Regions from separate parts of the Tistrella bauzanensis genome, predicted to be linked through region 2. Evidence: riboswitches for the same ligand, from Rfam matches in the RefSeq annotation. Region 2 holds a riboswitch; each other region holds the start of a gene.
What was found. A riboswitch is a leader RNA that binds a small molecule or an ion and turns the genes downstream of it on or off. The one in region 2 is predicted to bind cobalamin.

Region 1 (3,276 bases), on a different contig from region 2:
CACTTCCTGATAGTCGACGTCGAAGACATTGTCGAGCCGCGCGAAGGCGGTCAGGCTGTCGGTCAACCGCTGGTCGCCATTTAGCCCCAGCACCGTATAGCGACGGATCCTGGTGGGCCGGCTGGCGGAATTCTGCTGTGCGCCGACATGGGTCACCTCGGCGCCGATCCGGCTGCCATCCCATGGATAGAGATCGGCGGCGGCGAACAGGCTGTGGCGCGGCCGGCGCGGCAGCTGCCCGCCGGTATCGAGGTCGGTCGTCTCCAGATAGGTATAAGCGGCCTGAAGCGACAACAGGTCTGCCGGCGTGGCCCTGGCCGACAGCTCGACGCCTTCGGTGCGGGCGCGGGCGGTGTTGCGATAGCGGCTGGCGGCGCTGTCGAAGCTCAGCATGTTGCGGATATCGTTGCGGAACCAGGTGGCGCCCAGGGTCAGGCGTTCTTCCAGGAAACTTTGTTCGATACCAAGGTCATAGCCGCGGCTCTTCTCGACATCAAGCGACGCGTCGCCATAGGTCGGGTGATAAAGCTGGTATAGCGACGGTGCCTTGGTGCCGGTGCCCAGGCTGCCGCGCAGGGTGGTGCCGGTGCCTGGAATCACCCAGGCGCCGGTGAACCGCCAGGTGGTGCTGGCGCCGAAGGCGTCGTGATCGTCGCGCCTGAGGCCGGCGGTCAGATACACCTGATCCCATAAGCCGGCCTGATACTGGCCGAAGATCGCGGTGGTCGTGGCATCGGCCTTCAGCGTGGTGGTGACCGGATCGCCCAATGCGCGGGCATCGCGGATGGTGGCGCGTTCGGTCTCGGTGCCAAGGCCGAGTGTCAGGATGTCGTCGTGATCGTCGACCATGATATCGGTCTGGGTCTCGATACCCTGGCGCACGCCATCGAATTCGGTGCGGGCCTGAAAACGCGACAGGGGGTTGTTCGACTCCCGATCGAGCCGCGCGCCCGACAGCGTCGTCCGGTTCTCCACCCGGCCATCGGCCAGGGTGGCGATCGCGGTCAGCCGCCCGCTATAGCTCAGGGCATCATTGGTACCCGGCGCTTCGGGGTTGCTCGACGGGTCGAAATCGGCGCTGGTCCGCGCTGCCGTGCCCGTGGCTTCCAGCGCCAGCACGTCGCTGAGCGTCACGCCCCCGGACAGGCCGATCTGGGTGCCGGTGAACCCGTCATCCTCTCGGCCGCCTTCCAGCCGCGAAAAGCCCTCGGTCCGGAAATCGACCGCGGATATCGCCGCGTCCCAGCCGGCACCGGCCGCGCGCAGGGCGGTGCTGACCCGCTGGCTGCGATAGGCGCCGGCCTCGACCGAGGCATCGCCCTCCACCCCATGCCCGCCATCCCTCAGGCCGCGACGGGTGATGATATTGACCACGCCACCAATGGCATCCGCGCCATAAAGGGCGCTTTGCGGACCGCGCAGCACCTCGATACGGTCGACATCGTCGGCGAGCAGCCGGCCCAGATCGAAGCCGCCACTGGCGCTGGCGGGATCGTTCACCTCGACGCCGTCGATCAGGATCTTGGTCTGGCTGTCATCGGTGCCGCGCAGCCTGAGATTGGTGGCGGAGCCGGGGCCGCCGGTGCGGCTGAAGCTCACCCCCGGCGCCCGGCGCAGGGCATCGACCACGAACACCGTGCCCGCCTGCCGCAAGCTGTCGCCCTCGATGACGGTCACGGCGCTGCCGATGCGATCCGGATCCACGGCCGTCCGGGTGGCGCTGACCACAAGCGGCGACAAGGGCTCGTCGGCCCGGGCCGGTGCGATGGCAAGCTGGCCCTGAAGAATGGCAAGCGCGCCGCCGGCGACGAGCCGGGCTGCGGTCGAGGGCCAGACTGCGGTTGAGGGCCGGGCTGCGGTCGAGGGCCGGGCGGTGACATGGATAGGACGATAGCGCCTGGAGGTGTGCATCGAGCGGTCCCGCAATGACGATGGCCAAAGCGCATCGACGCGGCTGGCGGCTCTTTGCAGACAAAAGATGCCGCCGCTCCACCGGTCAGACCCGTCCGGTGGTCGCCTCGATACGCGGGTGGCTGACGGCAGGTCTCCTGGCTCGCGGGTCCATGCGCCGCCCGGCCTTCCCGGCAACCCATGGTCACCAGTGGCATGATCGGGTGGTGCTCTCCGCCTACAGTTGCGGGTACAGCCGCGGCATTGGCGGGGGCTGGCCCCGCCGCACCGCATTCCCTCTTCATCCGCTCACAGACAGAACCTGTGCGCGAAACCGTCGCCGCGCACCATAGACACAGCATCCACCGCCGACAAGGGCCATCCATCGGCCGGTGGAACGCAGCACCGGCAGCGGCCAAAAAAATGGCGTCGCACCATCGGGATGCGACGCCAGGCCTTCAGGGCCCAAGTCTCAGGGAGAGAGCAAGTCTCAGGGAGAGAGAGAGTGGGTATTCCAGGGAAACGCGGGTCGTTCAGGCTGGAGACGGAGTATCAGCCGGCGGGGGCCGGGGCGGTGGTGGTCATCGGCTGGGCGGCACCGGCCTCGGCGTCGCTCTTGACCGCTTCTGCCGATTTGAAGGCCGGCATCTGCTCAAGCTGTTCCGGCGTCATCGAGGCGACAAGAACCTGTTCGCCCGGTTCCGCGGTCAGCTGATCCCAGGGCACCATCACTTCCTTGGTGCCGAAGCCCAGCAGGCCGCCATATCCCAGAACGGCGTGGGTGATCTGGCCATTGGGATCGAAGATCAGACCGCGAAGCGTGGCGACTTCCTCGCCATCCGGCGTGCGGACGACAGCGTCACTCGACAGCAGTGTGTTGGCCGGCTGCGGCTCCGGCGGCGCCTCGGCGGTATCCTCGGCGCCCGCGGGCGGGGTGGTGGCGGCGGGTGCGCCGGCGGCCGGGGCCTGGTTCATCGTGTCGGCTGAACCGCCCGCCGGCGCCTCGGTGGTGGTGCCGGCACCGGGGGTTGTCGCCTGGGCCAGCGCGCTGCCTGCGGCAAGCGGAACGGCACCAAGGCCAAGAATGATCGCGAGAGCCGAGGTGGTGCTGCGCATGGACTTCAGCATGGGGGGTCTCCTGTGTTCAGCGATCCGGCAAGCTCTCTTGCCTTCCCCTAAGACTTAAGATCTTCCATTATGATTGTGAATGGCAAAGGCTGTGGCATAATCATGAGGCATTTTGCCAGTGAATATTGAGGCATGTCTCAAGTTGTGTCGCTATGATGTCCTGGCATGAAAGATAAGCGCAGTTGCGGCCACAGCGATTGCATCGGGCAACAACCTGTGTCGTCCGCATGTCGCAGCGGTGCTTGACGGCGACCGGCA
Region 2 (3,276 bases):
CGGTGTTGTTGGTGTCCCATTGCGAGCCCCGGAAGCCGGCATCATAGACGCCGTCGGTGCGCAGCGTCAGGTCGATGCGCCCCAACCGCTCATTCTGGAAGCCGAAGGCGCCCAGCCCGCCGCCACGCCGCCAGCCGGTGTTGTCGAGCCGGCCTTCGGGCGTGTCGTAATCGTCCTGCACGCCGCCGCCCAGGCCGACATAATGATCGAAGCCGCCGCTGGCGCCGGCGGTGGCGGCATGGCCGCGGGCAAGGCCGAACGATCCGACGCGCGCGGTGATCTCGCTGCCGGCCTCTTCGGTCGCCCCCGACCGGGTGATCAGATTGACCACGCCGCCGATAGCCTGAGCGCCATAGATCACCGAGGCCGGGCCACGGATGATCTCGATCCGGTCCAGATCATCGGGCGACAGCTTCGACAGATTGGCGGTGCCGGCGCGGCGGCCGTTCATCAGCACGGTCACCTGACTGCGCCAGTCGCGGCCCTGGCCGTCGGTGGCACCGCCACGGATGTTGAACGAGGTCTGACCGGGGCTCCAGTCGCTGAAGAACCCGACCGCGTTCTCGGCCAGAAGATCGGTGACCGAGCGGGCAGACGAGCGCCGGATGGTGTCGGTGTCGATCACCTGCACCGTGCCCGAGGCCCGCGCCCGCGGCTCCGGCCGGCCCTGGGCGGTGATGACCATACGGTCGAGTTCCGTGGCAGCGACGTCATCGGCCAGCACCGGCGCCGGTGACACTATGGTGCAGAGGGCCACCAGCGCCGATGGCCCGCGTCGGCGCGTGAAAGAGCTGCGCATGATCATGATGTCCGGTTTCTTGGTCTTGTGGGAAGAGATGCGGGCGTGCCCCGATCAGCCGTGCCAGAGCAGGATGGCGCTCACCTTCGGCGCCTCGGCAATGACGCCGCCGTCATCGGCCGGCATCAGCGCCTGGTCGAGATGCCGGTCCAGGCGGTGCGCCAGATCATCTGAAACCGGCCCATGACGCCGTGCCAGCCGGTCGATCATGTGGTCGCGGGCCGCGGCATGATCGGCAAACCGGGCACGGAAACGCCAGTCGACCAGATGCACCAGATCTGGCGCATGGTCCGGCCCAAGCTCATCGAGACACAAGCTGTGGCCGGGCGTTGTATCGTCGCCATGCAGGTCATCGGGGAGGAAACCAGACAGGCACCAGCTCCGCGGCCCCGCCTGCGCCGGCACGACCCAGGCGAGATTGCGGCCACGACCACGGGTGCGGGCATGGAGCGCCTGCGCAGCACCGATCGGCCCCGGAATATTGGCGCAGAGCACCAGATCGGCCGGGTCGGCCATGGGGGCGGTATCGAGCGCCTGCCAGCCATCGGCGCGGACATCCAGGGTGAGATCGGTCCTGCCGGCCACCACCGCCGCCAGCCGGCCGCGCATATGGGCGTTGGGCTCCCATGCGGTCCAGTGTCCGCCCCGGGCGATCAGGCCAAGGCCAAGCACCCCCGATCCGGCGCCGACATCGATCAGCGACCGGACACGCCCACCCATGAGCGCGCGCAAGCACTCTCCCAGATTGCGGGCATAATCGGATCGGTCCAGGTGCTCGGCGAAGAATGCCGCGTCGGCATCGCCCCAGGGCGCGGGGATCGGAACAGCGGAGCCGGAAAGCGACGGCGACGGGTGGTCGCCGGCAGTGCCGGATCTTGCCGGCAGAGACGGTGCGGGCAGCATGATGCCTCACTATGCGTGGCACATCACCGCAGGCAGGACGGTCGGCGGAAACCAACCATCGCCACCGGTACTCCCCGACCGGCAGGCACGCGCGTGACCACGATAGACGGCAGGTCTCCTGGCTCACGGGTCTTCACCGGACCGTCGCCTTCCCGGCCGCATCATCCGATGCCGCGCCAGTGGCGAGTGGACGGCCGGCTCGCCGTCTACAGTTGCGGGGACAGCCGGGGCATGGCACAGGCGCTGGCTCAAGCCAGACACACACACGCACCCCATTCCCTTTTGATCCCCGAAGGGAACCGTCTGAGCCGAGACTACAGGCGCGATTCATGACCGGTCAAGCATCTCGGCATCCGGTTTATGTTATGTTATAACATAACGTCGATTGCAATGCGAAAACACCGCGACATGGCAGTTGCCGTTCAGCCGGTGACGGCAGCCGTCAGTTCGGCGCTGCCGACCAGCCGCACGCCGGCCGCCTGCATCTGCTGGCGTGCCCGATCGAGCGATCCGTCGGTGTCGATGGCCCGGCAGGCATCCTCGACCACCACCGCCTCGAAACCGGCGGTGCGGGCGTCGAGGGCGGTCCAGGCCACGCAGAAATCGGTGGCAAGCCCGCAGATGAACACGCGGGTGATGCCGCGGCTGCGCAGATAGCCGTCAAGCCCGGTCGGACTGGTGCGGTCGGCGGCAAGAAAGGCCGAATAGCTGTCGACCGCCGGGTCGTCGCCCTTGCGGATCACCAGCCGTGCCTGCGGCAGATCCAGCCCGTCATGCAGATCGGCGCCACGGCTGCCCTGCACGCAATGGTCGGGCCACAGCACCTGGGCGCCATAGTCCAGATCCACGGTCTGGAATGGTGCATGCCCCGCATGGCTGCTGGCGAAGGAGGTATGGCCCGCCGCATGCCAGTCCTGGGTCAGCACCACTTCGGCGAACAGCCGGCCCAGCCGGTTGACCAGCGGCACCACCGCGTCGCCATCGGCCACCGCCAACGCACCACCGGGCATGAAATCATATTGCAGGTCCACCACCAGCAGCGCGTCATGGGCGCCGATGGTGATCCGCCCGGCGGCGGCATCGACGGCGGCCCGGCGGCGATCGGGGCCGCGGGCGCGGCCGGGTGCCTTTGGCGGAACGATGCCGGCCGCCGCTGTGGCCCCTGCGGCATCGGCCCGGTCCAACGCCGCGCGCCGGCGCCGATAGGACGGGAAATCGGCCAGTTCGCCCTCGCGGGCGCCACGGATCATCAATCCGTGCAGGAAGCCGCGCATCGAGCGGACCTCCTGCCCGGTCAGATCGGCGCGCTGAAACATGGCCTGGACGTTGCGCAGCATCGTCGGCCGCATCTCAGGATTCCGGATCACGCCCGACCAGTCCAGGGCCTGCGCCAGATGATCGAAGAACGAGGCCACCTCCTTCTTCGACGCCCGGCCATAGCGGCCCATCTCCATCTGCACCGGCACGGTCTCGTCGCGGGTGGTGAACCATTCATACGAGAACAGCGCCACGGCCTGCGCCAGATTGAGCGAGGCGAAGGCCGGGTTCAGCGGCACGGTCAGGATCAGGTCGGC
Region 3 (3,276 bases), on a different contig from region 2:
ACGGCCCAGATGACCCTGGCGCGGGTCCGGGTGGTGGTGACCATGGGGCCGCATCCGGCGCTGGATGTGCATGGCAGGGTGATGGCGGCGGTGGCGGCGGTGCCGACGGTGACCAAGGTTGTCGCGGTGCCGATGGGCGCCGCCAGTCGGCAGGCTGTCAACTGGGTCGACTTCCTGGGTAGCGGTGCGGAGTGTGTGGTCGATCCGGGTCATCCCGACCGGGTGGCGGCCTTCATTCACACCGGCGGCACGACCGGTGCACCGCGGCTGGCGCAGTTGTCGGCCCGCAATCTGGCGGCAGCGACGCTGATGGCGGCGGCCGGCAGTGGCATGATCGCCGAAGACCGGGTGCTCACCGGCCTGCCGCTGTTTCATGTCGGTGGCGCGGTGGATGTGCTGCTGGCGGCCCTGTCGCAGGGCGCCACGGTGATTTTTCCAACCGCGACCGCCATGCGCAACCCGGAGGTGCTCCGCCGGTTCTGGCAGATCGTCGACGAGACCGGCGCCAGTATGATCGGCAGCGTGCCGACCATTCTGGCGGCCATCGCCGACAGCCCGCGCGGGTCCGCGCGCCTCGACCGGCTGCGGGCGATCCTGACCGGCGGTTCGCCGCTGGCGCCCGAACTGGCGGCGCGGGTGGAAAAGATCGCCGCATGCCCGGTCTGCCAGCTCTATGGCATGACCGAGACCGGCGGGATCGTGTCGGTCCAGCCGGCTGACGGCCGGTTCCACGACCATGCCGTGGGCCCGCCGGTGCCGCTGGCGCGTGTGGCGCTGGGCGCGGTCGACGCGGCCCGTCTCCCCGGTGCGCAGGGCGAGGTTCTGGTGGCGGGCCCGCATGTCTTCCAGGGCTATCGCACCGCTGCCGGCACCGTGGATCGCCCGCAGGACGGCTGGCTGCGATCGGGTGATCGGGGCGAGGTGCTGCCATCGGGCGAGCTCCGGATCATCGGCCGGGCCAAGGACGTGATCATCCGCAGCGGTCACAACATCGATCCGGTGGCGATCGAGGCGGTCGCGCATGCCCATCCGGCGGTCGCCCAGGCGGCGGCGGTTGCCATGCCCGACGATTATGCCGGGGAACTGCCGGTGCTTTATGTGATGCCGCGCGCCGGCATGATCTGCTCCGAAGACGACATCGCGGCCTTTATGGCCGCGCACATCGCCGAGCCGCCGGCGCGGCCGCGCCATGTGTTCGTGCTGCCCGACCTGCCCTTGACCCCGCTTGGCAAGATCGCACGCTTTCGCCTGCGTCAGCTCGCGGCCGAACATCGGGTTCGGGCGGCGCTTGGCGAGACCGGAGAGGGCCTCGCGATCCGCTGCGCGGATCCGGCGGCAAAGCGCATCACGATTGACGGCGAGGTGGCACCCGACCGGCTGCGGGCCATCGAGGCGGTGCTGGCCCGGCTTGGCCTTGAACGCGCCCAGGAATGCCAGCCTTGACGACAGGGTGTCCATCTGCACAATATGCAGTGTTCTCGGTTCCTCATATCCACAAAATATGGGGCTAAGAGGGAATTCGGTGCGGTGGGCGGCTCAGAGGTGCTCGCCAAATCCGAAGCTGTCCCCGCAACTGTAGGCGGCGAGCGACCACACGATCTGGTGCCACTGGCATGACGACATGCCGGGAAGGCCTGTGTGGCAGTGGCGACCCGCGAGCCAGGAGACCTGCCGCGAACCTGTTGAAACGTCCCTGGGCGGGGAGTCCCGGCGGGCGCAGGCGGCAGCTCATGCCTTGCCCGGTTGTTCCGGGCCAGGGCTGTGGCCTCATCGCCCTGCGTTCACCCGGAACCGCTCCGCCAGGGCAGATGGGTGAACACCATGTCGTCTGCGGCCTTCGACTTCGACCGTCATGGTCATCTGGTTCCCGTTACCGCGCCGGTCGGGGCCGGGCGGATACGGCATGCGCCGCTGCCGGCCCCGCTGGCACCGGTAACGCTGGCACCGGCACCGCGGCCCTCGGATCTTGCCATCGATCATGGTCGCGACACGCTGCTGACCGATTTCGGCAAGGCGACATTGCGCGACCGCTATCTGATGCCGGGGGAGCGGTATCAGGATCTGTTCGCGCGGGTGGCCTGTGCCTATGGCGACGATATCGACCATGCCCAGCGGATCTATGATGCGATGTCGCGGCTGTGGTTCATGCCGGCGACACCCATCCTGTCCAATGGCGGCACCGCGCGGGGCCTGCCGATTTCGTGCTTCCTGAACGCCGTTCCCGACAGCCTGGACGGTATCGTCCGGACCTGGAACGAGAATGTGGCACTGGCCTCGAATGGCGGCGGCATCGGCACCTATTGGGGTCAGGTCCGGTCGATCGGCGAAACCGTGAAGGGCTGTGGCGAGACGTCGGGCATCATTCCGTTCATTCATGTCATGGACGGCCTGACCCTGGCGATTTCGCAAGGGTCGCTGCGCCGCGGATCGGCGGCGGTCTATCTGGACATTCATCATCCCGAGATCGAGGAATTCCTGGAGATCCGCAAGGCGTCGGGCGATTTCAACCGCAAGGGCCTGAACCTGCATCACGGGATCAACATCACCGATGCCTTCATGGCGGCGGTGAAGACAGGGGATGATGTCGCGCTGCGCAGCCCCTGTGACGGCAGCGAGATCCGGCGGGTGGATGCCCGCCGGCTGTGGCAGCGCATCCTTGAAACCCGGCTTCAGACCGGTGAGCCTTATCTGTTGTTCATCGACACGGTCAACCGGGCGCTGCCGTGCCACCAGCGGATGCTGGGGCTGGATGTGTCGACCTCGAACCTGTGCAGCGAGATCACCCTGCCCACCGGCCTGGATCATCACGACCGGGAGCGCACCGCGGTCTGCTGCCTCGCCTCGTTGAACATCGAGACCTGGGACGCATGGAATGAGGCGCCGGGCTTCGTCGAGGATGTGATGCGCTTCCTCGACAATGTGCTGACCAGCTTCATCGAGACCGCGCCCGACAGCATGGCCCGCGCGCGCTATTCAGCGATGCGCGAACGCTCGGTCGGGCTGGGCGTGATGGGCTTTCACGCCTTTCTTCAGGCGCGAGGCATTCCGTTCGAAAGCGCCATGGCCAAGGCGTGGAATCTCGCCATCTTCCGCAAGCTGCGGCGCGAGGCCGACCGGGCATCGGTGTTCCTGGCTGGCGAGCGCGGCCCCTGTCCCGACGCGGCCGAAGCCGGCATGCAGGCGCGGTTCAGCCACAAACTCGCCATCGCGCCCACAGCATCGATCAGCATCATCTGTGGTGGCACCAGCGCCTGCATCGAGCCGATCCCCGCCAAT

Region 1: linked by a shared signal. The riboswitch ahead of IEW15_RS12910 (TonB-dependent receptor plug domain-containing protein) and the one ahead of IEW15_RS16235 (methyltransferase domain-containing protein) in region 2 are both predicted to bind cobalamin.
Region 3: linked by a shared signal. The riboswitch ahead of IEW15_RS21955 (ribonucleoside-diphosphate reductase subunit alpha) and the one ahead of IEW15_RS16235 (methyltransferase domain-containing protein) in region 2 are both predicted to bind cobalamin.

The regions. Positions count from the first base shown of each region.
Region 1 is NZ_BMDZ01000029.1:21,137-24,412, reverse strand. Features, by position in the region: gene IEW15_RS12910 (TonB-dependent receptor plug domain-containing protein) at 1-1,911, opposite strand, end outside; cobalamin riboswitch at 2,022-2,244, opposite strand; gene IEW15_RS12905 (PRC-barrel domain-containing protein) at 2,443-3,018, opposite strand.
Region 2 is NZ_BMDZ01000041.1:16,538-19,813, forward strand. Features, by position in the region: gene IEW15_RS16230 (TonB-dependent receptor) at 1-799, opposite strand, end outside; gene IEW15_RS16235 (methyltransferase domain-containing protein) at 854-1,702, opposite strand; cobalamin riboswitch at 1,794-2,021, opposite strand; gene pncA (bifunctional nicotinamidase/pyrazinamidase) at 2,125-2,712, opposite strand; partial or broken gene IEW15_RS26605 (RNA methyltransferase) at 2,971-3,276, opposite strand, start outside.
Region 3 is NZ_BMDZ01000078.1:11,398-14,673, forward strand. Features, by position in the region: gene IEW15_RS21950 (AMP-binding protein) at 1-1,443, shown strand, start outside; cobalamin riboswitch at 1,463-1,689, shown strand; gene IEW15_RS21955 (ribonucleoside-diphosphate reductase subunit alpha) at 1,822-3,276, shown strand, end outside.